2 regions of the Ligilactobacillus acidipiscis genome follow, and region 2 is predicted to be linked to the other one. Evidence: predicted binding sites of a transcription regulator. Region 2 holds the regulator's gene; the other holds the start of a gene.
What was found. Region 2 encodes CtsR, which represses protease genes until heat stress. Its sites were predicted from a motif close to TTGGTCAAAAAAGGTCAAANA; they were not measured.
Positions count from the first base shown of each region.

Region 1: the regulator CtsR is predicted to act here: its motif matches at 5,131-5,151, upstream of BQ5903_RS04200 (ATP-dependent Clp protease proteolytic subunit).

Region 1 covers NZ_LT630287.1:928,519-944,083, reverse strand. Annotated here, with positions in the region: gene BQ5903_RS04225 (phosphoglycerate kinase) at 1-881, opposite strand, end outside; gene gap (type I glyceraldehyde-3-phosphate dehydrogenase) at 1,044-2,057, opposite strand; gene BQ5903_RS04215 (sugar-binding transcriptional regulator) at 2,119-3,147, opposite strand; gene rpoN (RNA polymerase factor sigma-54) at 3,440-4,765, opposite strand; tRNA gene BQ5903_RS04205 (tRNA-Arg) at 4,854-4,925, shown strand; gene BQ5903_RS04200 (ATP-dependent Clp protease proteolytic subunit) at 5,228-5,821, shown strand; gene whiA (DNA-binding protein WhiA) at 5,975-6,919, opposite strand; gene BQ5903_RS04190 (gluconeogenesis factor YvcK family protein) at 6,970-7,989, opposite strand; gene rapZ (RNase adapter RapZ) at 7,986-8,870, opposite strand; gene sdaAA (L-serine ammonia-lyase, iron-sulfur-dependent, subunit alpha) at 9,001-9,882, opposite strand; gene BQ5903_RS04175 (serine dehydratase beta chain) at 9,897-10,556, opposite strand; gene BQ5903_RS04170 (S-ribosylhomocysteine lyase) at 10,756-11,229, opposite strand; gene uvrA (excinuclease ABC subunit UvrA) at 11,321-14,155, opposite strand; gene uvrB (excinuclease ABC subunit UvrB) at 14,208-15,565, opposite strand, start outside.
Region 2 covers NZ_LT630287.1:1,905,370-1,920,934, forward strand. Annotated here, with positions in the region: gene rpoC (DNA-directed RNA polymerase subunit beta') at 1-1,999, opposite strand, end outside; gene rpoB (DNA-directed RNA polymerase subunit beta) at 2,039-5,632, opposite strand; gene BQ5903_RS08925 (ATP-dependent Clp protease ATP-binding subunit) at 5,940-8,411, opposite strand; gene BQ5903_RS08930 (CtsR family transcriptional regulator) at 8,516-8,983, opposite strand; gene BQ5903_RS08935 (ISL3 family transposase) at 9,676-10,917, shown strand; tRNA gene BQ5903_RS08940 (tRNA-Pro) at 11,116-11,189, opposite strand; tRNA gene BQ5903_RS08945 (tRNA-Pro) at 11,272-11,345, opposite strand; tRNA gene BQ5903_RS08950 (tRNA-Arg) at 11,354-11,427, opposite strand; tRNA gene BQ5903_RS08955 (tRNA-Gly) at 11,470-11,541, opposite strand; tRNA gene BQ5903_RS08960 (tRNA-Thr) at 11,545-11,617, opposite strand; tRNA gene BQ5903_RS08965 (tRNA-Leu) at 11,625-11,709, opposite strand; tRNA gene BQ5903_RS08970 (tRNA-Lys) at 11,721-11,793, opposite strand; tRNA gene BQ5903_RS08975 (tRNA-Val) at 11,802-11,874, opposite strand; rRNA gene rrf (5S ribosomal RNA) at 11,884-12,000, opposite strand; rRNA gene BQ5903_RS08985 (23S ribosomal RNA) at 12,096-15,019, opposite strand; tRNA gene BQ5903_RS08990 (tRNA-Ala) at 15,191-15,263, opposite strand; tRNA gene BQ5903_RS08995 (tRNA-Ile) at 15,272-15,346, opposite strand; rRNA gene BQ5903_RS09000 (16S ribosomal RNA) at 15,440-15,565, opposite strand, start outside.

The sequences.
Region 1 (15,565 bases), 980 kb from region 2:
ATTTCACCATCAGGAATGTCTCCTTCTACAACTTCACTAGGAGCGTCATTCTTAAATTCAGGTGCAACAACATTATCAACTGGTAATACTAACTTGTCGCCAGCTTTTTCAATAATTTGCTTAGCAAGATCGATCTTATCTTCTTCAACAAGAGAATTACCGATCTTGATACCTTTAGCAGCATAGAATGTATAAGTCATCCCACCACCGATAACAACTTTGTCAGCTTTTGATAACAAATGATCGATGACACCGATCTTATCTGAAACTTTAGCACCACCCAGGATAGCAACAAATGGATGTTTAGGATCATCCACAGCATTACCCAAGAACTTGATTTCTTTTTCTAACAAGAAACCAGCAGCGACTTGGTCCATGTTACTTGCAATACCAACGTTAGAAGCATGTGAACGGTGAGCAGTACCGAAAGCATCGTTGACATAAACGTCACCAAGTGATGCCCAGTATTTACCAAGTTCAGGATCGTTACCTGATTCTTTTTTGCCGTCTAAATCTTCGAAACGAGTATTTTCAACTAACAAAACATCGCCATCAGATAATTTGTCGATTGCTTCTTCTAATTGAGGTCCACGTGTTACAGGAACGAAAGTAACTGGTTTGTCGAGTAATTCAGCCAAATGCTGTGCAACTGGACGAAGAGTTAATTCTTTCTTGTCTTCTTCCTTCTTAACACGGCCAAGGTGTGAGAACAAGATAGCCTTTCCGCCATTTTCAGTAACATATTTAATGGTTGGAAGTGCAGCTACCATTCGGTTATCATCACCGATTTTGCTGTCTTTCAAAGGGACATTAAAGTCAACACGGATCAAGACTTTTTTTCCTTTAAGATCTTTCAGATCTGAAACTGTTAATTTAGCCATTGAAAACCCTCCATTGATTTTTCTCGGAAACAAGAGTCGCACTGATACTTAAAAAGCTAGCCCTAGTTCCCGTGCTTATTTCAAAGAAAAAGCGGAAGGAGTTTTGCCTCCCCCGCCTTAATTAGCGCCACACAGGCGTAATATTCAATTTAAAATCGAATATTAAAGCATGCTAGCAAATTTTTCAAGTGTACGGATCATTTGAGCTGTAAAGCCAGATTCGTTGTCATACCAAGCAACTGTCTTAACAACTTGGCCTTCACCATCACCAACAACTTGTGTTTGTGTTGGGTCAAAGACTGAACCAAATGTTGTACCGATGATATCTGAAGAAACGATGCCGTCAGCATTGTAACCAAATGATTCGTTACCATCAGTAACTTTCTTAACTGCTTCGTTAACTTCGTCAGCTGTTACAACTTTGTCCAAAGTTGTTACTAATTCTGTCAATGAACCTGTGATAACTGGAACACGTTGTGCATGTCCATCCAATTTACCGTTCAATTCAGGAACAACCAAGCCAAGAGCCTTAGCAGCACCAGTTGAATGAGGAATTGTGTTTTGAGCAGCAGCACGAGCGTTACGAACGTTGCCCTTCTTGTCAGGACCATCTTGTAATAACTGTGTAGCTGTGTAAGCATGAACAGTTGTCATTGTACCTGCTTTGATACCAAATGCATCGTTAACAGCCTTTGCAAGAGGTGCCAAGCAGTTTGTTGTACATGAAGCAGCTGAAACGATCTTGTCGTCTGCTGACATTGTGTCATCATTAACGCCATAAACGATTGTCTTCATGTCGCCAGCTGGTGCAGAAACAAGAACACGTTTTGCGCCTGCATCCAAATGAGCAGTTGCTTTTTCTGTAGAAGTATAGAAACCTGTTGATTCAAGTACTAATTCTACGCCGTCATTCTTAACCCAAGGAATGTTGTGTGCATCTGCTTCAGCATATACAGGGATAGTCTTGCCATTAACAACAAGTGCGTTGTCTGTTGCGGAAACTTCAGCGTCAAATTGACCATGAGCTGTATCGTACTTCAACAAATGAGCGAGCATTGCAGGTGAAGTTAAATCATTAATTGCAACAACTTCCAAGTCCTTTGATGTTGCAGCAATACGACGGAATGCCAAACGGCCGATACGGCCAAAGCCATTAATACCTACTTTAGTAGTCATACTAAAATTTTCCTCCTTTAGGAAATAAAAAATTTATTTTAAAAAGTAATGCGGCTAAACACTACCCTTTTAAAATCATGTTAGCAGCTCCTTGGTCAGTAATCAAATATGTCTGACTGGGAGCAAGTTTCATATATGCTGCGATCGCATGACCTTTAGATGATCCGCCGGCCACGGCAACAACACATTTCATCGAAGCGAGATCCTCTAGTTGCAATCCAATTCGGGAAAGCTTTTGGACCACTTCTCCTTTTTCATTGAAGAAATAACCAAATGCTTCACCGACAGCACCTTTCTGTTTAAGTGAATCAATGGCAGTTTGCGACATCGAACGTCTCTTTGCCATCGGAATCGCCTCACCGATGCTATGGATCACCGCATTACTCTGCCTGATCATCTCGATCACTTCTCGAACGGCAGGTTCGCGCAATAACGGCTCATAAGTTTTCTCGCTAACATGTTCAGGAACATAAAGTGCTCTATGTTGGCCCTTGGTTCTTTCGGCCATCTGAGCAGAAATATTGTTAGCCTGAACATCCACTCTTTCTCCGATCCCGCCACGAGCAGGAACGAACATCAAATCGCGCCCGGTTGTTAGTTCTGAGTCCAGCGACTGTGCAACGGCGGCCATTGTTGTGCCGCCCATCACAGCGATTATATTGTGCCCTTGTGGTAACAAAGCCTGCAAAATCTCATTAACAGTCTGCCCCATCGAACACGTCACTGCTTCATCCTCATCACTATCGCCAAAGACCACCAAACAACGAATACCGCCAAATAAGGCAGTTAACTCTTTCTCAGTTGCTTGTAGTGTCAGCATCTGATCCATAAATTCACCCAGACTACGAACGACCAGTGCACCATTTTCGGTAAGAGTCATCCCTGATTTGCTTGAATCGATCAGGCCCTGCTCTTTCAAAAAATCAGTTTCGGTACGAAGGGCTCGCTCACTTAACTTGAGTTGAGCAGCTAAAGTCCTTCGTCCTACTGGCCGATCTGTCTTAATTTTTTTTAAGATCAAAAACCGGCGACTTAAGACATCGATCATATCGGGAACGACAGTTTGAATCCACTCGAGTTCACGGTTCATCGGTCGTCTCTCCCCTGGGACTGATAATGTCCAACAATCTATTTAAATAAGAATCACAATTAAACTGAAAATCCAGCAAACTGTTTCCTTATTTACAAGTGAATTATAACAACAATATAAAGGTATTGCAAGTTTTGTGAAGCAATTTTTTCAAACTCTTCTCGTTCATTTTCATGAAATTATTGCTTTTATACTCAATTGCAGCAACCATATCAACGATATTTGTGAAAATACGAATTATTATTGTGAAAAGGTGAAGACAACTATGAAATTTGTGAACTTTTATTTTTCACTAATATTTTTTTCTTTTAGAAGAGCTGGGAATATTTAACTGTTCACGATATTTTGCAACTGTTCTGCGGGACAATTCTAGTCCCTCTTTTGCCAAAAGTTGACTAATTTTTTGATCCGATAGTGGTTTAAGCTTATTTTCGGCCATTATTGCGGCCTTTATCCGTGCTTTGACATCACTTGCAGTCAAAACTGCCCCTTCTGTACTATAATTTACAGCTTGTGTGAAGAAATACTTTAATTCATATACACCATGTTTCGTTTGCAGATACTTACCATTTACAGTCCGACTGATCGTCGATTCATGCAACTGTAAAGAATTCGCCACATCCCGTAACAACAAAGGTACCAACGCTTGCTTAGGGTCTAGTAAAAAATTTTTTTGCCGTTTAATTATCTCACGACCTCCCCGCAAAAGAGTCGAGCCTCTTTGCTCAATATCGCGATAGATCTCTGCAAATTCTTTTTTCTTATCTTCAGCGTATTTTTTAACTTGCGGATCGTTAGTCTTTAGCATCTCATTAAAATAATTTTCCCTAAAAACGACTTTCGGCAAGGTCTGTTTAGTAGCCTTAACATCTAACTTGTCATCAGCAGCTTCTTTTAAAACGAGATCTGGTTGGATATACCCGATCTCATCTTGGCTATACTCTGAACCGGGAGTAGGAGAAAGTGTTTGGACATAATCTAAAATATCTTGTACTTGAGTCAAAGTGATCTCATATTTTTGTGTCAGTGCTTTCCAATGACGATCAATAAAATCTGAAAAATCATTTTGCAAAATTTCTTCGGTATGTTTTGGAGCAAAATCGTCGTTTCTAGTTTGCAAGATCAAACATTCTTGTAAGTTTCTGGCCCCTACACCCGGCGGATCTAAATTTTGCAAAAGCGTCAATGCATCGATCAGCATCACCTTATCGATCAATTCACTTTTTACCAAAGTCTCTAGATCCAAGTCTAAATATCCATTTGAATCTAAATGATTTACTAAAAAAATGACCCACCCCCGCAGAGGAGTTTTTCTCATGGTCAAATGCACTTGATCTAGCAGATAGTCAAAAAGCGAGCGGCTTTGTTTAGAAGTTGCGAATTCAGTCCAATCCGTTTCATTGTTGGCCGCCTTAGAAACGCTGACGACATTTGAACTAGCATTTGAATTTCGCGGATTGATCACCATAAATGGGTTTTCCAGTTCCTGTTGTTTCAAAAAATTCTGGAGCTCATCCGAGCTAAACTTTAGCATCCTGATTGACTGCTGCATTCTTTGAGTCATTGCCAGTTTTTGAATTTGATTTTGTTGTTGACCAAGTCCTTGTTGCAGTGTCATGCTGACTTCCCCTTTTAAAATTCAATAAGTGGTTTTCAATAAATTTATCTTGTAATTTAATAACATTTAAGTTACTATATATAAGTACGCGCCGGTAGTGTAATGGATCGCACACAAGATTCCGGTTCTTGTAATCAGGGTTCGACTCCCTGCTGGCGCATGGATACTTGACCTAATGTAGCATACGGTTTAAAGCCTTTGATTTCAAAGGCTTTTTTCTTTGCTTACATTTGACTTTTGCCAAGCCAATAGTCAACTTATCGTCCTTTCTTCATCCATCATTATACATTATATATCCAATTAATATCCACTAACGAAAGCGATAAGAAATTAAAATCCTGCACTAAACAAAAAATAATGCTTCAAGTTTGACCTTTTTTGACCTATAGGGTAAACTATAAATCAAAGTCATGAAAAAAGAATTTCATGCAATCAATTAACGAGCAGGAGGTATTTATTACTATGAATTTAGTACCCACAGTTATTGAACAGTCTCCACAAGGAGAACGTGCTTATGATATCTATTCTCGTCTCTTAAAGGATAGGATCATTATGGTTTCTGGTGAAGTCACAGATGACATGGCAAATGCCGTGATCGCGCAGTTGCTTTTCTTAGATGCACAGGACTCTGAAAAAGACATCTATATGTACATCAACTCACCTGGTGGCTCTGTTTCAGCTGGATTGGCCATTTATGACACGATGAATTTCGTAAATTCCGATGTTCAGACTATCGTCTTGGGCATAGCTGCTTCAATGGCATCTATCTTGTCTACGGCAGGTGCTGATGGCAAGCGTTTTGCTCTACCAAACTCTGAAATATTGATCCATCAGCCATTAGGCGGTGCTCAGGGTCAATCAACTGAAATTCAGATCGCTGCTGAGCATATCTCGAAGACACGTAACTTGATCAACAAGATCTTAGCCGAACGCACAGGCCAAGACATCGAAACGATCAACCGCGATACCGAACGTGATAACTTTATGACCGCTGAAGAAGCCGTTAAATATGGTTTGATCGATGGTATTATGAAGAACAAGAAGAAAGCCGAATAAGCTTTAATTTCTAATAACAAAGAACTGTAACTCTACATTGTGAGCTATGGTTCTTTTTTTGGCTTAAAACATAAAAAAGAGCCCTACCTAAAAGATAGAGTTCTCATGGACTACCGAACATTATTTGAAAAAATACCTTTTTGATCAAGCATTTTAATCAGCAAATGTTCCGGTCTTGATTTTATTAGCATATTCATTTATTTTACGTAGACGGTGATTTACACCTGATTTAGAAATCGGACCGCCTTCCACTAGGTCACCCAATTCTTTCAAACTAACTTCCGGATGGGCAACCCGAGAAATAGCAACTTGTTGCAATTTAACCGGCAACTTGTTTAAACCAACAACATCATCGATCAGCTTAATATTTTCGATCTGCTTAGTGGCTGCGTCAGCAACTTTGTTCATATTAGCATTTTCGCAATTCACGATCCGGTTGACCGAATTACGCATATCACGCATAATGCGAATATCCTCAAACTTTAGCATTGAACTTGTTGCCCCGATCAAAGACAAAAAGTCAGCAATCTTTTCTCCCTCTTTTAAATAAGTGATATAGCCGCTACGCCGTTCAGTTTTGCGTGCATTCAAATGATAGTGATTCATCATTTCGCAAATAGAATCATTATGTTCCTCATAGAGTGAATAAATTTCCAAGTGGTAACGACTCGTTTCGGGATTATTCACGGAACCTGTTGCTAAAAAGGCACCGCGTAAATAAGAACGGACAGGGCCATCCGTAGTCAAGAAATCATTGTTCACAGTTTGTTTGATCTGCAAGCCATCAATTATATTCAAGTCATGTAAAACCTCGCTGCTGCCGGAGCGCAGACGAACAATGTATAAATTATTTTTCTTTAACTTCATTTTACGTCTAACGATCAATTCACTCTTGATACCATAAAATTTTTCTAACAACCAATAGATCCTCCGTGCAGTTGCAGGATTTTCGGTTTGAATACTCAACACAAATTGATGATCGATCAAACTTAACGCACCGTTCATACGGATCAATGCCGTCAATTCAGCCTTACCATTTTTAAGATGATTGACCTCTAAAGTAGTCAACTCTTTTTTTACATCACTAGCATAAGACAATACTCCGACCTCCCTTCATTAAAGTGAATAAACTGACTAACAGATTTACCTTAGTTATATCTATCAACGACCCAGGAATTTGGACGACCTGTCAGTCGTATCAGCTCTTCAACGACTTTTTTTCCATTATGAAAAACGCCATGATCTCTGAGTTTCAAAAAATTATCTGAGATCACACGACAATTTTGCTCGCGCAAGCCGGCAAAGTCATATTTGACCTGGTCTAAGATCTCATTATATTTTTGATAATCCATATAATCTTGCGGGACTTCTTCAGTATTTACCAGTACAGTATCCACGAAGTTATCACCCAAATGATTATTTAAAACGCGGACATGATCAGCATCCGTAAACTTCTCAGTTTCACCCTTTTGCGTCATAATATTGCAGATATAGACAACTTCCGCTTGAGTTTCACAAACAGCACGACCAACATTTTCGATCATTAAATTGGGTAAGATACTCGTGAATAAACTACCTGGACCTAATACGATCTGATCTGCCTCCATAATGGCTTTGATCACTTCAGGGCGAGCTTCAGGTTTAGAGCCGTCATTGCTCGTGACCCAGACTTTTTTTATATTTTTCTCAGCAGCAGTGATCTCGGCTTCTCCAGACAAACAAGTGCCATCGCTGAACTCAGCATTCAAAGCCAAGGGAACGCTGGCTGCCGGATAGACCTTGCCGTCGATACGCATCATCTGTGACAGCTTTTGCACGGCGGAAAATATGTCATCACCATTCATCTCTGATAATGCCGCAATAATCAAATTTCCGATCGCATGCCCCGAAAAAAACTGATCTTTGGTATCAAAACGATATTGAAAAATATCTTTATAAATCTGAGGGATATCAGACAAAGCTACTAGAACATTTCTAATATCTCCAGGTGGGACAACATTGATATAATCCCTGATCACGCCAGATGACCCGCCATCATCAGCCACAGTTACCACCGCAGTAATATCAGCATTTTTCTTACGCAGTCCATGTAATACGACCGGCAAGCCAGTTCCTCCCCCGATCACTACTATTTTAGGGCGCTGACCATTTCTATTACAATTACTCATGACCGGTTAACAGTCTCCTTCCGCTTGTTCATGTCGCGGTGTGAGATCCGCACCGGATATTTTTTCTTTAACCGTTTGCCGATCAAGTTAGTCAGTGCCACTGACCGATGTTGACCGCCTGTACAGCCTATCGCGATAACTACACTTGATTTGCCTTCTTTAACATAACCTGGAAGGATCGATTCAAGTAAGTGCGCAAATTGTTCGTAAAAACTTTGGGCACCGATTGAATTCATGACATAATCCTCAACAGGTTTATCCAAGCCCGTTTTACCCTTTAGTTCTGGTACATAATAAGGATTAGGCAGGAAGCGAACATCCATAACGATATCGGCATCGATCGGCAAACCATATTTAAAGCCGAATGACAAAACTTCAATATGAAAAGGAGTTTCCTTGCCGCTTTCAAACGTATGGAATATTTCTTCACGCAACTGTCGCGGAGACAATTTAGTTGTATCAATCACCAGCTGCGCCTGCGTTTTGATTTCAGCCAGTAGTTCCCTTTCCTTAGCAATCCCATCTAACAACCGACCTTCACGAGCTAAAGGATGTGCTCGTCTGGTTTCTTTATACCGAGAAACCAGTTCTTCATTAGATGCATCAAGAAAAACAATTTTTACATTGACAGCTCTTTGATCCTCAATATTATGCAATATCTCAATGATCTGATCATAAAATGAACGCGAACGTAAATCGATCCCCAAAGCAACTTTTTGAATTTTACCAGTATCTTGCAGCAACTCATAAAACTTTGGAATCAATGTCGGTGGCATATTGTCAATGCAAAAATAACCTAAATCTTCAAAACTTTGCATTGCAACTGTCTTACCAGCACCACTCATCCCTGTTAAAATTACTAGTTCAAATTGTTCACTCATTATCGATCCTCCAATTTCAAACATTCTTTCCTAGAATACCACAACAATCCGGGCGTGTCATTAAATATAATCACTTCTTAAACTATTATTTCTTTGTATTTCGCCCGGCAACACAAATTGCATGATAAAATTAAGCCTCTATACCGAAAATATTGAATTTGATTTGATTTCCCGTCGGGGTTGCAGCCAATCCTCCTAGCCCAGTTTCACGAAGTTCTCGCGGCATTCTTTCACCAACATCTTTCATTGCCATGATAACTTCATCAGCTGGGATCGTGTTAGTCAATCCTGCTAAAGCCATATCAGCGGCAGCCAAAGCATTGACTGCACCAACAACATTTCGATCCACACATGGTACTTCAACCAAACCTGCAACCGGATCACAAACCAAACCCAACAAATTACTTAACGAAAATGCAAAAGCCTCCGCAGACTGTTGCGGTGTCCCACCACTAACTTCAACTGCAGCAGCGGCAGCCATTGCAGAAGCACTGCCGACTTCAGCCTGACAGCCGCCTGTCGCGCCAGCGATCGTGGCATGATTAGCCACGATCAAGCCAAAACCGCTAGCACACAATAAAAAGTCGATTTCATTCCTCCGACTTAAATTCAACTTTTTTTCTAATGCAAACAAAACACCCGGCAAAGTTCCAGAAGATCCCGCTGTTGGAGCAGCACAAACAACTCCCATAGCGGCATTGACCTCATTTGTGGCGATCGCATTTTCCATCGCCGTCAAGACTATGTCGCCAGAAAGAGTTTTCCCTCGTTGATGATACTTGGCCAATTTTGCCGCCTGGTGTCCAGTCAAACCCGTTTTTGACGCAACACCGTTTCCAGTCAAGCCTTTACTTGCTGCCAAGCTCATTGCTGTCAACTGTTCGCTCATTTGCTTTATGATCTCTTCGGCCGTTTTACCAGAATATGTACTTTCTTGTTCGAGCATCAGCTTTGCGATGGTTACACCGCGTTGTTGAGCAGTTTGCACTATTTCAGCAATACTTTGATACATTTTTTTCTCCTTACTCATAAACAAATTAAATTGTCACAATATTTTTGAATTTTTCTTTCGAGATCATTAACTGGCATTTCTTTTAAATTAAGGGCATATAAATTTTCCCATTCCGCAAAATGACAAAAGTTTTGTGCAGTGACGATCGATCCCATATCAGATAACTTTTCTAAGATCTTGACTAGTGATCGAGGAGAACACTTAAACAAGATGACTGGAAGTGAACCAGGCAATTCAATGTTATATCCATCAAGTTCGATCTGCTTGACCTCGATTTTTCCTCCCCCAATAGAACAACCACAAAGAAAAATCTTGTTTTTGCCGTCACTCAATGTAATTGCAGCCGTGTTCGGGTGGCCGATCGGACTTGGTTCACTTAATTCATTGATCTGCAAAGAGATGGCTTGTGCTTTGATTATTTCTAGGGAGTTCGCAAGTGCCGGATTATCTGCATCCATTCCAAGGATCCCTCCCACTATTGCAAGATCAGTTCCGTGGCCGACATGTGTTTTGGCAAAAGATTCATAGTAATCAATTCTTATTTTTTGTGGTCTATTCTTTAAAAGCTGCCCTGCTTTCTTGCCAAGTTTAGCCGCTCCTGCTGTATGCGAACTTGACGGTCCGACCATGACCGGCCCCACTATATCAAAAATACTCTGATATTTTTCCTCCATTTTTACACCTCTGGCAACAATTATATTCATGGTATATTTTGTTCATGATGAGCTCAGTTACTCAAGCTCCGAAAACGAACTTTTTCACAGCTTGAACGTTCTTCTCAATTATATATTTTTTGCGTTCATTAGAAAACCTTCGCTGCAAAATCAGAAATAAAAAAAGACTCAGGAGATCCCTTGAGTCAAATTTTACTTGTTATTCAACAACTTTACGTTCATATGGATCTGAAGAAATGCCTTCAGATAAGATTTTTTTAGCCCACTCTTGAGCTGAGAACAAGGAATGGTCACGATAGTTCCCACAGCTCTTAATATCAGTTCCTTGAACATCATCCCATGATGCTTGAGAAATATCTTCCAAGGACTTCTTCAAAGCTGTTGCCACTTCAACGGTGTCATGTTCACCCCAAGTAATCAAATGAAATCCTGTCCGGCAGCCAAATGGAGAACAATCGATCACACCATCCATATAGTCACGCAAGTAGCCTGCTAACATGTGCTCGATAGTATGCAATCCTGCAGTAGGAATAGCATTTTCATTAGGTTGAACCAAGCGCAGATCGTAATTAGCGATCTTATCACCTTTGGCGCCTTCTTCAGTAGTGATCAAACGAACATAGGGAGCTTTAACAGCTGTATGGTCCAATGTAAAACTTTCAACTTTTGCCAAAATGATCTCTCCAATCTTCAAATAAATATAAATCAACTTTAGCAGTTTCACTGTAAAATGCAAGTTATCTACCTGCAAAAGTATCAATTAGCTATTCATGCTTGCTCTTTTCTAAAACGCCTTTTAAATACTGACCGGTATAACTTTCTTTACAATCAGCAACCTCTTCTGGCGTACCGGTCACAACGATTTGACCTCCGCCTTCTCCGCCTTCAGGTCCCAGATCGATAAGATGATCAGAAGTTTTGATCACGTCTAAATTATGTTCGATCACTAAAACGGTGTTTCCTTTATCAACCAATCTTTGTAAAACGGTCAACAAATTTTTAACGTCTTCTGTGTGCAGACCAGTTGTAGGTTCATCTAAAATATAAAATGTTTTGCCGTTTGATTTACGGTGTAATTCAGATGCAAGTTTCATTCGCTGAGCCTCGCCGCCAGATAAGGTAGTGGCCGGCTGGCCCAGTTTCACATAGCCTAATCCAACATCCATAATAGTTTGCAGCTTACGTTTGATCTTAGGAATAGGTTCAAAGAAAGCCAAGGCCTCTTCCACAGTCATATCTAAGATCTCAGAAATATTTTTACCCTTATACTCGATTTCCAAAGTTTCCGAATTAAAACGTGTACCATGGCAAACTTCACATGGCACATAGACATCTGGTAAGAAGTTCATCGCAATTTTAATGATCCCGTCACCTTTGCAAGCTTCACAACGTCCGCCTTTAACGTTAAAACTAAACCTGCCCTTACTATAACCGCGCATTTTTGCCTCGTTTGTTTGAGCAAACAAAGCTCTCACATCGTCAAATACACCGGTATAAGTGGCCGGATTACTCCGTGGTGTCCGTCCGATCGGTGACTGATCAATATCGATAACTTTTTCCAACGAATCAAAGCCAGAGATCTTCTTGTATTTCCCTGGTTTTTCAGAATTACGTGTTAACTTTTGTGCTAAAGCACGTTTTAAAATCATGTTGACCAAAGTTGATTTACCAGAACCTGAAACACCAGTCACAGTTATAAACTTACCCAAGGGAAAGTCAACTGTGATGTCTTTTAAATTATTTTCACTGGCACCAGTAACCGTAACAACTTTGCCATTACCTTGCCGGCGTTTTTTAGGAACCGAGATATAACGTTTGCCAGCCAGATATTGTCCCGTAATTGATTTAGCAGATCTTTCGACCTGTTTAGGTGTCCCGCTAGCCATAACTTGTCCGCCGTTAACACCAGCACCAGGGCCAATATCCACAATATAATCCGCAGCACGCATCGTATCCTCATCGTGCTCAACTACTATTAAAGTATTACCCAGATCACGCATTTTTTTCAGTGAAGCGATCAAACGGTCATTATCTCGTTGATGCAGACCGATCGAAGGCTCATCTAAGATATACATAACCCCTGAAAGGTTAGAACCGATCTGAGTTGCCAAGCGGATCCGTTGCGCTTCACCACCAGACAAAGTCCTGGCCGACCGACTCAAAGTCAAATAATCCAAACCAACGTTTTGCAAAAATGACAGCCGATCTTTAATTTCTTTCAGGATCGGCTGCGCGATCTGCTGATCTTGCTTTGAGAAGGTTAATCCAGCAAAAAAGCCCAGTGAATCGCCAATCGCATAATCAGAAACCTCACCAATATGCTTGCCACCGATCTTGACTGACAGAGCTTTGCGGTTTAAACGATAGCCATGACAAGTCTGACAAGTTAAACTTGTCATATATTTTCTCATAACATCACGGGTAAAATCACTGTTCGTTTCACGATAACGACGTGAAACATTGTTGACTACACCCTCAAATTGCATGTCTAAGTCACGCTTACCGCCAAAGTCATTTTCAAAGGTAAAATGGAAAGTTTTGCTACCCGCTCCATACAAGACAGTCTTTTGTTGCTTTTTTGGCAACTTTTTGAATGGAGTATCCAAATCGATCCCAAATGTTTCGCAAGCTTCAGCCAGCAAAGTCGGGTAATATTGGGAGCTGATCGGATTCCAAGGTGCTAAAGCGCCCTCCCTTAAAGTTTTGTCTTTATCTGGCACTACCAAATCAACATCCACTTCAAGTTTAACGCCTAATCCGTCACAATCAGGGCAAGCACCAAATGGAGCATTAAAAGAAAACAAGCGTGGTTCTAATTCACCGATCGTAAACCCACAATAAGGACACGCAAAATTCTCTGAAAATTGAATGGTCTCACCATCGATCACATCAGCGTATGCATAACCCCCAGACAAGCGCAACGCCGATTCAAATGAATCAAAAAGCCGGGACCTGACAGTTGGTTTGACAACGATTCGATCCACAACGACTGAGATAGAATGCTTAATGTTCTTATCCAGCTCCAATGTTTCTTCAACATCATGGGATTCTCCATCAACGATCAGTCTGACAAAACCCTCACGCTTGATCTTTTCGAAGACCTTTTTATGTTGCCCCTTTTTTTCACGAACGACAGGTGCCAAGACCTGCAGCTTAGTTCTTTCTGGTAGAGATAATACCCGATCCACCATTTGTTCAGGTGATTGGCTGGTGATCTTATGACCATCATTTGGACAAATCGGTGTCCCAACACGTCCCCATAAAAGACGCAAATAATCATTGATCTCAGTCACAGTTCCCACAGTTGACCGAGGATTTTTAGAAGTTGTCTTTTGGTCGATCGATATTGCCGGAGATAAACCGTCGATCGAATCAACATCTGGTTTGTCCATTTGTCCTAAAAATTGCCTAGCATATGCTGACAGACTTTCCACGTAACGGCGTTGTCCTTCAGCGTATAAGGTATCAAAGGCCAGTGAACTCTTACCTGAACCAGACAGCCCAGTCATAACGACCAATTTATTTTTGGGAATAGCAACATCAATGTTTTCTAAATTATGCGCCCGTGCGCCATGGATCACAATTTTATCCTGTGCCAATCTCTCTCCCTCTTTCAAACATTTATCTATTAACAGCAAATAAGCAAACTATCTAACTGATCTGTGCTTTTAATTCCAAAATAGTATCACGTAAAGTTGCTGCGTCTTCAAAGTTAAGCTGTTTTGACGCTTGCCTCATTTGATTTTCTAAGCTCTCGATCATTTCTTTTTGGTCTGACTTCTTCATGTTTGAGAAATCAACTCCCTCAGATTCCTTCTTCTTATCATTAACAGGCAATACTCCAGAGATCGAAGCCCGAATATCTTTTTTAATGGTCTGAGGAATAACACCATGATCTTTATTATATTTTTGTTGGATCTCACGACGTCTCTGAGTTTCATCCATCGCTCTTTGCATTGAATCAGTCACATTATCTGCATACAAAATAACATGTCCATGCTCATTTCTAGCAGCCCGTCCGATAGTTTGGATCAAAGATCTTTCATTACGTAAGAACCCTTCTTTATCTGCATCTAAAATAGCTATCAAAGAAACCTCAGGAACATCGATCCCTTCACGCAGCAAATTAATTCCTACTAAAACATCAAACTTACCCAAACGCAAGTCACGAATGATCTCAGTTCTTTCTAAAGTCTTGATATCCGAATGAAGATATTTGACCTTGATCCCTAATTCCTTAAAGTAATCAGATAAATCTTCAGCCATTTTTTTAGTCAAGGTAGTTACAAAGACACGTTCTTTTCTTTCAACCCGTTTATTGATCTCCGCGACCAGATCTTCCATTTGCCCTTCAGTTTTTCGCACCTCAACTTCTGGATCCAACAAACCAGTTGGCCGAATGATCTGTTCGACCACATCATCAGTCTGTTCATGTTCATATGGACCTGGAGTCGCAGACATGTAAACGATTTGGTTGACATGTTTTTCGAATTCAGCTAGTTTTAGCGGTCGATTATCAAGCGCACTTGGTAATCGAAAGCCATAATCGACCAGCATTTGTTTCCGAGAACGGTCACCATTATACATACCACGCACCTGTGGCATAGTAACGTGAGATTCATCAACAACGATCAAAAAATCTTTTGGAAAGAAATCAAGCAGTGTAAATGGCGGCTCTCCAGGTTTGCGTCCATCCATATGGCGTGAATAATTCTCGATTCCTGAACAATAACCCATTTCTTTCAACATTTCAACGTCATAAGTAGTCCGTTGTTCCAAACGTTGAGCTTCCAACAATTTATTGTCAGCCTTCATCTCGGCGGTCCTATCTTTTAATTCCTCTTCAATACCACTAACGGCTTCTTCCATTCGTTCCTCGTTAGTCATAAAGTGGGTAGCCGGAAAGATGGCTACGTGATCACGATCACCCAATATCTCACCAGTTAATGGATCGACCTCACGAATTCGATCGATTTCGTCACCAAAGAACTCGACTCTTAAAGCACGCT
Region 2 (15,565 bases):
CAGTCACATCAGAAACACCGACTGTCAAACCAGACTTAGTAGATTCTGCATAACCAAGATCTTTCATCCGGTCAAGTAATTCAGAAGTTTCAGTTACCTTGTAGTCTTGATAGACTTGGGCAATGATATCTGACAAGAAGCCAGATTTGAAAGGCTTGACCAATTCTGCATCACGCAAATATTCATGGATGTCTTGACCTGGTTCTAAGAAATACTTGTCTGGTGTCTGATCGATCAAGTTATCTTCAGTTGGTTCATTCAAGTAAATGAAATCAGCAGGTAAGATCTCGTTAAAGAACGCCTTACCAACACTGGTGACTAAGATCCGTTCTTTTTGCCAGTCAGTGAATGGTGTCCCTTTTTGTGCCAAGGATGATGCCTGTAAACCGATCCGAGTATGCAAATGAACATAGTTGTTCTGATATGCAGTCCTGACTTCGTTAACATCCTTGAAGATCATCCCTTCGCCTTCACGCTTGGATCCTTCGATCGTAATGTAATAGTTACCGATCGTCATATCCTGTGATGGTGAAATGATAGGTTTCCCATCTTTTGGTGCCAAGATATGGTGAGCAGCAAGCATTAACAAACGAGCTTCAGCCTGAGCTTCATCGGACAAAGGAACGTGAATAGCCATCTGGTCACCGTCAAAGTCGGCATTGTAGGCTTCACAAGCTAAAGGATGCAAACGCATCGCTTTACCATCGACCAAAACTGGTTCGAAAGCCTGGATACCTAAACGGTGCAATGTAGGGGCACGGTTCAACAAAACCGGATGTTCTTTGATAACATCTTCCAAAACATCCCAGATATCTTCATCACGACGATCGATCTTACGCTTAGCATTCTTGATGTTTGAAGCCATTTCGCGTTTGACCAATTCTTTCATCATGAATGGTTTGAACAGTTCCAAAGCCATTTCATGCGGAATACCCATTTGATTCAAACGTAATTTAGGACCAACATCAATAACGGAACGACCAGAATAATCGACACGCTTACCTAACAAGTTCTGACGGAAACGTCCTTGCTTACCTTTCAGCATATGTGAAAGTGACTTCAATGGACGATTACCAGGACCAGCCACCGGACGACCCCGACGGCCATTATCGATCAAGGCATCGACAGCTTCTTGCAACATCCGTTTTTCATTTTGAACAATAATGCCAGGAGCATTTAAGTCCAACAAACGTTTCAAACGATTGTTTCGGTTGATCACACGACGATAAAGGTCATTCAGATCGGATGTGGCGAAACGTCCGCCTTCCAACTGAACCATTGGCCGCAGATCCGGCGGGATGACCGGGATTGCTTCCATGACCATCCACTCTGGTTCATTGCCAGAGTTCAAGAAGGCTTCCAAGATATCCAAACGACGAACAGCACGAGTACGTTTCTGACCAGTAGCCTCACGTAATTCATCTTTTAACTCTGCACATTCTTTTTCAAGGTCAACGTCTTTTAACAGTGTCCGAATTGCTTCGGCACCCATGTCAGCCTTAAAGCCATTACCGTATTCTTCACGTTTCTCACGATACTCACGTTCAGTCATCAACTGCTTTTTCTCAAGCGGAGTGTCACCAGGTTCTGTTACAACGTATGAAGCAAAATAGATAATTTCTTCCAAAGCACGAGGGCTCATGTCTAAGACAAGACCCATCCGGCTAGGGATCCCTTTAAAGTACCAAATGTGAGTTACAGGAGCAGCAAGCTCGATGTGGCCCATCCGTTCACGTCGTACTTTAGAACGAGTAACTTCGACGCCGCAACGATCACAAACGATCCCTTTATAACGGATCCGCTTATATTTCCCACAAGCACATTCCCAGTCTTTTGTGGGTCCAAAAATACGTTCATCAAACAAACCGTCTTTTTCAGGTTTCAGAGTCCGATAGTTGATAGTTTCTGGTTTTTTAACTTCCCCATATGACCAGCTTCTGATCTTATCAGACGAAGCCAAACCGATCTGCATACTATCGAATTTGTTGACATCGATCAAAGGACCGACCTCCCTTTTTTAATGTTGAATTTATTGTTCTTAAGATTTTTGTTCAGTCTCTGAATCTTTACTTTCTTGTGCCTCTTCAGCCTTTTTATCAGCTTGTTCTTTAGCATACTTGTTCAAAGCGTCTACGTTGACGACTTCATCATCATCGTCGTCCATTTCACGTAATTCGATTTCTTGCTTGTCGCTATCGAGCACTTTCATGTCTAAGCCCAGAGCTTGTAATTCCTTAACAAGTACGCGGAATGATTCCGGTACTCCTGGTTGAGGGATCGGTTCACCTTTGACGATGGCTTCATAAGTCCGGACACGTCCGGTGACGTCATCAGACTTGTAGGTCAAGATTTCTTGCAGTGTATAAGCAGCACCGTAAGCTTCCAAAGCCCAAACTTCCATTTCACCGAAACGCTGCCCACCAAACTGTGCTTTACCACCTAATGGTTGTTGCGTAACTAGTGAATATGGTCCAATTGAACGAGCATGGATCTTATCGTCGACCATATGAGCTAACTTCATGTAGTACATAACACCAACGGCGATCCGATTATCAAACGGTTCACCTGTCCGGCCATCGTACAAGATGCTCTTACCATCGTTAGGCAAGCCGGCTTCTTTCAAAGCAGCCCAAATGTCATCGTCAGTTGCACCATCAAAAACAGGTGAAGCAACATGGATACCTAACTTACGGGCAGCCATTCCCAAGTGCAAGTCCAAAACCTGACCAATATTCATCCGGGAAGGAACACCCATTGGCGACAACATAATGTCGATCGGTGTTCCATCAGGCATGAATGGCATATCTTCTTCTGGGATAACAACGGAAACAGTACCCTTGTTACCATGACGTCCGGCCATCTTATCACCAACTTGAAGTTTACGCTTCTGAGCGATATAAACGCGGACCATTTGGTTAACACCAGGCGAGAGTTCATCGCCGTTTTGACGAGTAAAGATCTTGACATCTTGAACGATACCGCCACCACCATGAGGAACATGGAGTGAAGTATCACGAACTTCACGGGCTTTTTCACCGAAGATAGCATGCAGCAAACGTTCTTCAGCTGATAATTCAGTCACACCCTTAGGAGTAACCTTACCAACCAAAATGTCACCGTCTTGCACTTCAGCACCAATGCGGACGATCCCAAATTCATCAAGATCTTTCAAAGCATCTTCACCGACGTTCGGGATCTCACGAGTAATTTCTTCAGGTCCCAGTTTGGTGTCACGTGCTTCAGATTCATGTTCTTCAATATGGATCGAAGTGTAAACATCATCTTTAACTAAGCGTTCACTAATAGCGATCGCATCTTCAAAGTTATAGCCATCCCAAGTCATAAAGGCAATCAATGGGTTTTGTCCCAAAGCTAATTCCCCTTGTTCCATCGAAGGACCATCGGCTAAGACAGAATCTGCCTCGACCTCTTCACCAACATGGACGATCGGAGTTTGGTTATAGTTTTTACCACCATTTGAACGGCGGAATTTCATTAATTTATATTTGTCGAGCGAACCGTCTTCTAGACGAACACGGATCTCTTTAGCATCAACATATTCAACTACCCCATCATGATCGGCGATCAAAGCATCACCAGAATCATGAGCAGCCTTGTATTCAATACCAGTTCCGACTAACGGAGAATGCGGCTGCAGCAACGGCACAGCCTGACGCTGCATGTTGGCACCCATCAAAGCACGGTTAGAGTCATCGTTTTCCAAGAAAGGAATACATGCCGTAGCAACTGCAACAACCTGCTTAGGAGAAACATCCATGTAATCGACCTTATCGATGCTGATTTCCATGTTTTCTTCTTCTTTACGGGCCATAACGATGTCATTGACAAATGAACCATCATCGTTCAACGGAGTGTTAGCCTGAGCAACTACGTATGGATCTTCTTCGTCAGCAGCCAAGTAGTCGATCTTTTGGGTAACTTTATGCGTATCCCAAGATACACGACGGTACGGAGTTTCAACGAAACCATACTTATTAACACGGGCGTACGATGCCAAACTGTTGATCAGTCCAATGTTAGGACCTTCAGGAGTTTCGATCGGGCACATCCGGCCATAGTGAGTATAGTGAACGTCACGAACTTCATATCCGGCACGATCACGAGTCAAACCACCAGGTCCCAAGGCAGATAAACGACGCTTATGCGTTAATTCACCCAATGGGTTAGTCTGGTCCATGAACTGTGACAGCTGTGAACTACCAAAGAATTCTTTGATCGAAGCCACAACTGGACGAATATTGATCAATTGTTGCGGTGTCACTGTGGAAGTATCTTGGATCGACATTCTTTCACGAACAACACGTTCCATCCGGGATAAACCGATCCGGAACTGATTTTGCAATAATTCACCAACAGAACGGATCCGTCGGTTACCCAAGTGATCGATATCATCAGTTGAACCGTAGCCTTCTTGCAAGTTGAAGAAGTAGTTCATGGAAGCGATGATGTCGGCTGGAGTAATATGCTTGTATTTCAAATCAACATTACCATTACCCATAATATTAACGACACGTTCTGGGTCATTTTTCGAATAAACCTTAATGATCTGCAATTTCATTGGTTCTTGAACTACACCATCATCAGAAGGTTGGAAAGTGACCATCTTAAAGTCATCGCGTTTCAAGTAAGGTGCTAATTTGTCCATTACTCGTTTATCGATCGTTTCGTCTTTGTTGACGATGATCTCACCCGTATCAGGGTCAGCCAAGGTTTCAGCAACTACTGAGTTCAGTAAACGAGTCTTCAAGTCTAATTTTTTATTGATCTTATAACGACCAACAGCAGCTAGGTCATAACGTTTAGGATCAAAGAAACGTGCAGTTAACAAACTTCTGGAAGAATCAGCCGTCTTAGGTTCACCAGGACGCAGCCGTTCATAGATATCCTTCAGTGATTCTTCAACTCGAGAATCTTCAGGATTCTTATGCACGTCTTTTTCTAAGGTGAACATTAAACTATCTGTTTCGCCCATCATATCCAAGATCTCACTGTCAGAACCATAACCTAAAGCACGGATCAGTTCAGTCATCGGGATCTTACGTGTCCGGTCGATCCGAACATATGAGATATTCTTAGCGTCTGTTTCATATTCCAACCAAGCACCACGGTTAGGAATGACTGTAGTCCCATAGTTGGTCCGGCCATTCTTATCCAGCTCAGAATTAAAATACACACCAGGGGAACGAACTAATTGTGAAACGATAACACGTTCTGCCCCATTGATAATAAATGTTCCTTCCCTAGTCATTAAAGGAAAATCACCGAAGAACACGTCTTGTGATTTGATTTCATCTGTTTCATGGTTGATCAAACGCAAAGTAACGTGCAGTGGTGCAGAATAGTTAGCATCATGTTCACGTGCCTCATCAACGGTATACTTTGGTTCTAAAAGTTGATAATCGACAAATTCCATGGAAAGCTTACCCTGGAAGTCATCGATCGGCATAATGTCTTCAAACATTTCCCGTAAACCTTCATCTAAGAACCATTTATAGGAATTAGTTTGGATCTCGACCAAGTTAGGCAGATCAAGAACTTCCTTAATGCGGGAATAACTTCTACGCACACGGTTTTTGCCGTATTTTACCAAGTGTCCTGCCAAATTGTTCACCTCTCAAAATATTTCTGTGAATTCAGTATCTGACTAAACTGAAAAGACTAATGTTACATTTTATTTACAAATTCAACTAATGCAAAAAATTTCGTGATTTTAAGCAAAAAAAAGCAAAAACAGATCGTCGCTAAAAATGGACATCACTATTTTTGCTATTTCTCTATCAACCATGGACAATATATCACAGCCGATAGCTAAATTCACAGTTTTTGCAATTGTTAATTATACCAAGTATTTCAACTTTGTCAAGCCTAAATACTCTAAAAGCTGTTGAGATCCAAAGGGTCAATCACCGGAACAAAAGCTATTTGCTTTGGGTGACAGGTTCTTTTGTTTCTTGTTCTTTGACCTTCAAAGAGATCTTGCCCTTTTGAGCACCGATCGTTACAGTTGACCCCGGCGTGATCTTGCCTTCTAGCAAAGACTCACTTAATCGGTCTTCAATTTCACTTTGAACAGCTCTTCTGATTGGACGCGCACCATACTCTGGATCAAATCCTGCCTTAGCAACAACGTCAATGGCTGCTGGTGTGATCTTGAGCTTGATATTTTGCTCCTTGATCCGTTCGATCACGTCATGGGTCATCAACTTGACAATTTCATGCAATTGTTGTTTATCCAAGGAATGGAAAATAACAACCTCGTCGATTCGGTTCAAGAATTCCGGTCTGAAAGATTGTTTCAAACGACCCTTGATCTTATCAGACATTGCCTGATATTCATCAGTAGTGGCCTTGGCACCAAAACCAACTTCCTTTTTATCACGGATATCAGTGGCACCTAAGTTAGATGTCATGATGATGATCGTATTTCTAAAATCGACCTTGCGTCCCTTGGAATCTGTTAAGAAACCATCATCTAAAACTTGCAGCAAGATGTTGAAAACATCAGGGTGAGCTTTTTCAACTTCATCGAGTAAAACAACTGAATACGGCTTATTTCTGACCTTTTCAGAAAGCTGTCCACCCTCATCATAGCCAACATAGCCCGGAGGAGCACCAATCAGACGACTGGTTGAATATTTCTCCATGTATTCACTCATATCGATCCGGACCATATTGTCTTCATCACCAAACATTGCCCCGGCCAACGCCTTAGCCAATTCAGTCTTACCGACACCAGTCGGCCCCAAGAACATAAACGAACCGATCGGACGAGTCGGGTCGCCTAAGCCGCTGCGAGCACGCCTAATGGCCTTAGAAATAGCAGCAATTGCTTCATTTTGACCGATGACACGTTTGTGCAAGATATTTTCCAGATTGACTAACCGATCACTTTCACTCTTAGTTAACTGAGTAACCGGGACACCGGTCCACTCAGAAACAACGTTAGCAACATCTTCCTCGCCAACTTCCTTAGTGTAATGACCGTCTTGTCCTTCTTCTTGTGCCTCTAACTTAGCCAGCTTTTCTTTCCACTTTAATTCCTGTTTACGGTACTTTGCAGCATCCTCGAATTCTTCATCAACTAAAGCTTGTTCTTTAGCGGCCTTGGCATCTTTTAACTTATGCGAGGCCCGAGCTAGTTTTTGTTGGCCGCCAGATGCTGCAATATGAACTCGAGCAGCAGATTCATCCATCAAATCGATGGCTTTATCCGGCAAGAAATGGTTAGTAATATAGCGATCACTCATCTTAACTGCGGCCTGCAAAGCTTCATCAGATAATTTCAACTGGTGATGCTTTTCATACTTCGGACGCAAGCCTTTTAAAATATCAACTGTTTCTTCTGGAGTTGGTTCATCAACAATGATCGTTGCAAATCGTCTCTCCAAAGCAGCGTCTGATTCAACATATTTCTGATATTCATCCAAAGTCGTGGCTCCAATGACTTGCATTTCACCACGAGCTAAGGCAGGTTTCAAGATATTAGAAGCATCGATCGCACCTTCAGCACCGCCGGCACCGATCAAGGTATGCATTTCATCGATAAACAAGATGACATTGCCGTCATGGTAAACTTCATCCAAAATTTTTTTCAGTCGATCTTCAAACTCACCACGATACTTAGTTCCAGCAACTAATGAGCCCATATCGAGCATCATGACCCGTTTGTTGGTAAGCTCTACCGGCACATTATCATTAATGATTTCTTGGGCAAAGCCTTCAGCAATAGCCGTTTTACCAACACCTGGCTCCCCCAGTAAAACTGGGTTATTTTTAGTCCGTCGGCTTAAAATCTGGATCACACGGGTGACCTCTTTTTGTCGGCCGATAACAGGATCGATCTGACCATTTTCAGCCATTTCATTTAGGTTACGAGCCAAACCATCCAAGGTAGGTGTTCCTTCGACCTTGTCTTTTTTCTTCGCATTTCTGCGAACTTGAGTCTGGCTGATCCCCAACTGTCTGAAAACTGTTTGTCTGATCCGCTTAATGTCGATATTTAAGCTATCCAAGATCCGTGATGACAAAATATCGTCATCTTCAAGTAAAGCCAATAAAATATGCTCTGTCCCGATCTTTTCGGAATTTAACAATTCTGCTTGAGCAACGGCACGAGTCAAGATTTTCTTTGCTTTAGGTGAATATGGCAAGTAATTGTCTGGTGCTTGTCTTTTCAAAGTGCCATAACCTGTCAAGCGTTCAATTTCTTCCTTGATATCAGTGGGCGTGATCACGAATTGTGCCAGAACTTTATGGGCGATCCCCTGTTCTTCAGAAACGAGGGCCAGCAACAAGTGTTCCGTACCGATGGCCTGATGCCTAAAGCCATTTGCATTGACTTGTGCGAGTTCTAAAACTCTTTTAGCACTAGGAGTATATGATTCATTCATTTCAAGTCCCCCTTATATAGTCAGGTTTTTTAAAGCAAAAATTCTTTTCTTTAAAAAAGAAGACTTCTTTACTTAAGCTATTTTTTACGATCACAAGATACAAATCAATCTGCACACCTTAAGCGATTTAAAACACTAACTAAGATCCGTGCACGAACCGCGTTTTCCAAACGTTTATCGGCAAAATCTAAAGTCGTCCGATCCATAGTCGCTAATACTAGGTTTGCTTCTTTTTGTGTCAAAAACTTATCCTCGTAAAGACTTTGTATGATCTGCAAAGCTTTACCAGAAGTAATACTTTCTCCGATAAGATCGATCAGTTGGTCCAAAACATCGGTGTCGTCGATCAAATTGACTTTTGCGATCCGAATGTATCCGCCGCCACCGCGTTTACTCTCAACTAAATATCCATTTTGGATCGTAAACCTCGTTTTGATAACATAGTTGATTTGAGAAGGAACAACATCAAATTGCTCCGCGATCTCAGAACGCTTGATCTCTATTTTTTGCGAATCGGCTAAAATACTTTTGAGATACTTCTCAATAATATCGGATATGTTGCGATTTTGCATTTAAACCACATTCCTTATTATCCAACTTTGACTAATATTGACTATTATTATATATGGAAACATGGTCAAATTGCAAAGATAATGCCATATTTGTTTAAATATCTTTCAAATCACGCTGACAAATTGTACTCCTTATAATGATCTGACCGCAAGTATTTTCTTTGAGTTGTTTAAACTACCACTAATCAAAGCGAGTAACCCATGGAAACAAAGCTAACTTATTTTATTATATTTATCTCTAGCGATAGCTGTCATTTCTTTTGACGACGGTCTTTCTTGGGCCGTTTTTTCTTAACCCCACTAACGCTGATGTTTTTATTTTCTTACTCCTAGGACTTATCAAAATACGATCCGCTCAGCGCATAAACCAAGGTACTTTATCTAACATTTTGATGTTTCAGTCCCTTACAGCTATCCATTACATGCCGCAGCTGCAAATCGTTCACTATAAAACATTGATCAGATGCTCTATTATGGCCATAGTTCAAAAAATTGCAACTAAAACGCACAAAATAAGATCCTTGCTCGCTGTTCTCAAAAATTAGGCCACAAAAAAGACAGGCGTCAAAAACGGGTCTAAACTTTTTAGTGTTGATGAGCGTTCATCAGCACTATTTTTGTACAAAAAAGGACATCATTTGTCCTCATATGCTACGATTAAAGCGACAAAACCAAATCAAAGCGAGGTATAAATGATGTCCCAAACTGATTCTATCCTAAATTTACTCAATATCCAAGACCCAAATATCAAAATTTCAGCTTGTACTGATTTTTCACAGGCCGGAGTTCACGAAAAACTGCTTTCAGCTACGCTGACTTACCCCGTCGAACGCTGTGTTAATTGTGGTTCCACGAATATCGTTCAGAATGGGACCCGCCTGACCAAGATGAGACTACCCAGCCTAGGTGAACAACCGCTCCGCATGAACTTGCGCAAACAGCGTTATCTGTGCCGGACTTGCCACCATACTTTTAGCGCGCAGACGCAGCTCGCTCCACCTCGGCACTCGATCACCCGCCAAGCAGTCCACGAAATCGCGACTTTGGCTAAGAACTCACTGCCAGTCAAAACGATCAGCCAGACCGTGGGAATCTCAGCTTCCTCGGTTCAACGGATCTTGTATAAGGATCAGCGAGCTTTAGTAACGCCCAAAGAGCTGCCGACAGCTCTCAGTTTTGACGAATTTCGTTCAACTAAGAACTGCTTTTCTTTTATCTGCATTGACGCAAAAACCCATGATTTGGTCACCTTATTGCCAGATCGTCTCTCGCAGACGATCCGCGAGTATTTCACCAATACTTATACACTTTCTGAGCGTCAAAAAGTTCAACTGGTGACCATGGATCTGAATGCGCAGTATCAGACTTTCGTCCGTAGTCTTTTTCCTAACGCCCTGATCGTCTTTGACCGTTTCCATATTGTTCAGTTAGCGGGTCGGGCACTTGACCATGAACGGCTGCGTGTTTTAAAAGGGATCAACGACCACCACGACCGCAACTATAAAGTTTTAAAAAGCAACTGGCGCTTATTCCACTTAGCTGAAAATCAACTTGAGACCTCCCAGGTTAAATATTATCGGGGATTAAATGAATACACGACTGCCCAAAATGTGGTCGATCTGGGACTCAAGAATTTTCCACAGTTCGCAGAAAACTATCAGACCTATCAAACGATCTTAACCTTTATTCGCAACCGCGATCGGGCTACTTTACAACAATTAGTTATGAACTACCGTCCCAATGGTACTGAAATGGATACCGTCATGAGGACCATTCAAAAGAACTACTTAGGGATCAGGAACGCTTGTCTCTATGACTACTTTAATGGGCCGTTAGAGGGGATCAATCGCAAGATCAAAGAACTTAAACGTAGCTGTTACGGATTCAGTAACTTAAGGCATTTCTTTATCCGCATCAAATTGATCCATGCCTAAGATAAAAAATTTAGGTCAACACTGTGGGAGGCAGGTGCGGGCCCATTTCGCTACGCTTCGGACCCGCACCTGCCTCCCAACCCAAACACTTTAATCTAGCTATGGCAGTAAAAAAAGAACCCTACCATAAAGATAGAATTCTATGGGCCATCAACACTATTTGACAAAGTCCCTCAAAAACGTCTGCCTTCAAAGTTATCGGGAAAACAGGATTCGAACCTGCGACCTCCACGTCCCGAACGTGGCGCTCTACCAAACTGAGCTACTTCCCGTTGAACATATGCAAATAACACAAAAGACAACTTCAATAACAAATTACTCTGTCATAAAGCTATCTTTGATATATTGTAGTGATCGGGAAGACAGGATTCGAACCTGCGACCCCCTGGTCCCAAACCAGGTGCTCTACCAAGCTGAGCTACTTCCCGATAAAAAATGCACCCAGTAGGAGTCGAACCTACAACCTTCTGATTCGTAGTCAGACACTCTATCCAATTGCGCTATGGGTGCATATAAGTCTATTATAATTTAATTCACTGAAAATTCCAGCGAAGCGGAAGACGGGATTCGAACCCGCGACCCCCACCATGGCAAGGTGATGTTCTACCACTGAACTACTTCCGCATATGCCGACTAGACGATTCGAACGCCCGACCCTCTGATTACAAATCAGATGCTCTACCAACTGAGCTAAGTCGGCATTAAAATGGTGCGGGTGAAGGGATTCGAACCCCCACGTTAAAAAACACTAGAACCTAAATCTAGCGCGTCTGCCAATTCCGCCACACCCGCAAAAAAAGCAATGAGTCGTGACAGGCTCGAACTGTCGACCCTCTGATTAAAAGTCAGATGCTCTACCAACTGAGCTAACGACTCAAGAAAAATGGAGGATACAGGGGTCGAACCTATGACCCTCTGCTTGTAAGGCAGACGCTCTCCCAACTGAGCTAATCCTCCAAAAACAAAGCGCGGCAGCTACCTACCCTCACAGGGGGCGATCCCCCAACTACTCTTGGCGTGACGAAGCTTAACTGCTGTGTTCGGCATGGGAACAGGTGTAGCCTTCGTGCTATCGCCACCGCACTTCTGTTTTTTTCTTTGAGAGATCCATTCCCTCAAAACTGACTAACATTCATTTCTTGCTGCTTTTATCTGACCGAGCCCACTCACGCGACTCGTTGGTTAAGTCCTCGACCGATTAGTAATGGTCCGCTCCATGCCTCACGGCACTTCCACTTCCATCCTATCTACCTGATCATCTCTCAGGGGTCTTACTTCCATAAAGGAATGGGAAATCTGATCTTGAGGCGAGTTTCGCACTTAGATGCTTTCAGCGTTTATCTCATCCACACTTAGCTACCCAGCGCTGCCTTGGGCAAGACAACTGGTACACCAGCGGTGTGTCCATCCCGGTCCTCTCGTACTAAGGACAGATCCTCGCAAATTTCCTACGCCCGCGACGGATAGGGACCGAACTGTCTCACGACGTTCTGAACCCAGCTCGCGTACCGCTTTAATGGGCGAACAGCCCAACCCTTGGGACCGACTACAGCCCCAGGATGCGATGAGCCGACATCGAGGTGCCAAACCTCCCCGTCGATGTGGACTCTTGGGGGAGATAAGCCTGTTATCCCCAGGGTAGCTTTTATCCGTTGAGCGATGGCCCTTCCATACGGAACCACCGGATCACTAAGCCCGACTTTCGTCCCTGCTCGACTTGTAAGTCTCACAGTCAAGCTCCCTTCTGCCTTTACACTCTGCGAATGATTTCCAACCATTCTGAGGGAACCTTTGGGCGCCTCCGTTACCTTTTGGGAGGCGACCGCCCCAGTCAAACTGCCTACCAGACACTGTCTCCCGCCGGGATCAACCGGCGCGGGTTAGAGTGTTCATACAACGAGGGTAGTATCCCACCACTGCCTCCAACGAGACTAGCGTCCCGTTTTCTACGGCTCCTACCTATCCTGTACAAGTTGCACGAACACCCAATATCAAGCTACAGTAAAGCTCCATGGGGTCTTTCCGTCCTGTCGCGGGTAACCCGCATCTTCACGGGTATTATAATTTCACCGAGTCTCTCGTTGAGACAGTGCCCAGATCGTTACGCCTTTCGTGCGGGTCGGAACTTACCCGACAAGGAATTTCGCTACCTTAGGACCGTTATAGTTACGGCCGCCGTTTACTGGGGCTTCGATTCTGAGCTTCGCTTGCGCTAACTCATCCTCTTAACCTTCCAGCACCGGGCAGGCGTCAGCCCCTATACGTCATCTTACGATTTTGCAGAAACCTGTGTTTTTGATAAACAGTCGCCTGGGCCTATTCACTGCGGCTGGTCTGTCGACCAGCACCCCTTCTCCCGAAGTTACGGGGTCATTTTGCCGAGTTCCTTAACGAGAGTTCACTCGCTCACCTGAGGATACTCTCCTCGACTACCTGTGTCGGTTTGCGGTACGGGTGATCAGATCCTCGCTAGAAGCTTTTCTCGGCAGTGTGACATGACTTCCTTCGCTACTTAAATTTCGCTCCCCATCACAGCTCATCTACCACCAAAACAAGCCTTTCACTCGTTTTGCGACTCGCTGCTTGGACGTGCAATTCCAGCTGCACGCTCCGTTAGCCTCCTGCGTCCCTCCATTGCTCAAACAGATCTGATCAGTACAGGAATCTCCACCTGTTGTCCATCGCCTACGCCTTGCGGCCTCGGCTTAGGTCCCGACTAACCCTGGGAGGACGAGCCTTCCCCAGGAAACCTTAGTCATACGGTGGGTCAGATTCTCACTGACCTTGCGCTACTCATACCGGCATTCTCACTTCTAAGCGCTCCACCGGTCCTGACGGTCCGGCTTCTTCGCCCTTAGAACGCTCTCCTACCACCCGACCTGACGGTCGGATCCACAATTTCGGTAATGTGTTTAGCCCCGTTACATTTTCGGCGCAGGATCACTCGACTAGTGAGCTATTACGCACTCTTTGAATGGTGGCTGCTTCTGAGCCAACATCCTAGTTGTCTGTGCGATCCCACATCCTTTTCCACTTAACACATATTTAGGGACCTTAATTGGTGGTCTGGGCTGTTTCCCTTTCGACTACGGATCTTATCACTCGCAGTCTGACTCCCGGAACAAGATCAGTGGCATTCGGAGTTTATCTGAATTCAGTAACCCAAGACGGGCCCCTAGTCCAAACAGTGCTCTACCTCCACGATCCTTAACTTCCGAGGCTAGCCCTAAAGCTATTTCGGAGAGAACCAGCTATCTCCAAGTTCGTTTGGAATTTCACCGCTACCCACACCTCATCCCAGCATTTTTCAACATACACGGGTTCGGTCCTCCGGTGCGTTTTACCGCACTTTCAACCTGGACATGGGTAGGTCACTTGGTTTCGGGTCTACGTCAACGTACTCGTGCGCCCTGTTCAGACTCGCTTTCGCTGCGGCTCCGGTCTTTCCACCTTAACCTGGCACGTTAACGTAACTCGCCGGTTCATTCTACAAAAGGCACGCCATCACCCCTTAACGGGCTCTGACTACTTGTAGGCACATGGTTTCAGGAACTGTTTCACTCCCCTCCCGGGGTGCTTTTCACCTTTCCCTCACGGTACTGGTCCACTATCGGTCACTAGGTAGTATTTAGCCTTGGGAGATGGTCCTCCCGGATTCCGACGGAGTTTCACGTGCTCCGCCGTACTCAGGATCCTGGACTGAGGAAAAACTGTTTCGTCTACGGGGCTGTCACCCTTTCTAGCCGGCCTTCCCAGGCCGTTTGACTACAGTTTTTCTTGGTAACTCAAATGTCCAGTCCTACAACCCCAAGAAGCAAGCTTCTTGGTTTGGGCTGTTCCCCGTTCGCTCGCCGCTACTGAGGGAATCGAAATTTCTTTATTTTCCTGCAGGTACTTAGATGTTTCAGTTCCCTGCGTCTGTCTTCCACCGGCCTATGTATTCAGCCGGCGATAATAACTCGTTACAGTCATTGGGTTGCCCCATTCGGAGATCTCCGGGTCATTGCTTACTTACAGCTTCCCGAAGCATATCGCAGTTAGTCACGTCCTTCATCGACTCCTAGTGCCAAGGCATCCACCATGCGCCCTTCCTAACTTAACCTCTCATTTATCAAAGATAAATGGGTCATGAGTTTGCGTTTAATACTTAATAATTGAATTCTTGTTTGAAACTCTTTCAAACGCGGTGTTCTCGGTTTAATAAAATTATTGATCAAGAAATAAATGTTATTCAGTTTTCAAAGAACGGATCCATGATGACTAACGTCATCAATGGAGGTTAGCGGGATCGAACCGCTGACCTCCTGCTTGCAAAGCAGGTGCTCTCCCAGCTGAGCTAAACCCCCATCACAAATGGGCCTAAATGGACTCGAACCATCGACCTCACGCTTATCAGGCGTGCGCTCTAAACCAGCTGAGCTATAGGCCCATAAATTATTGATTTATGGATTGAGAGTAGACCTCTCAAAACCAAACAAAGTTTCATGTAACAAATCGTGTGAGTTTCCGTAATTTTCCTTAGAAAGGAGGTGATCCAGCCGCAGGTTCTCCTACGGCTACCTTGTTACGACTTCACCCCAATCATCTGTCCCACCTTAGACGGCTGGCTCCAAAATGGTTACCGCACCGGCTTTGGGTGTTACAAACT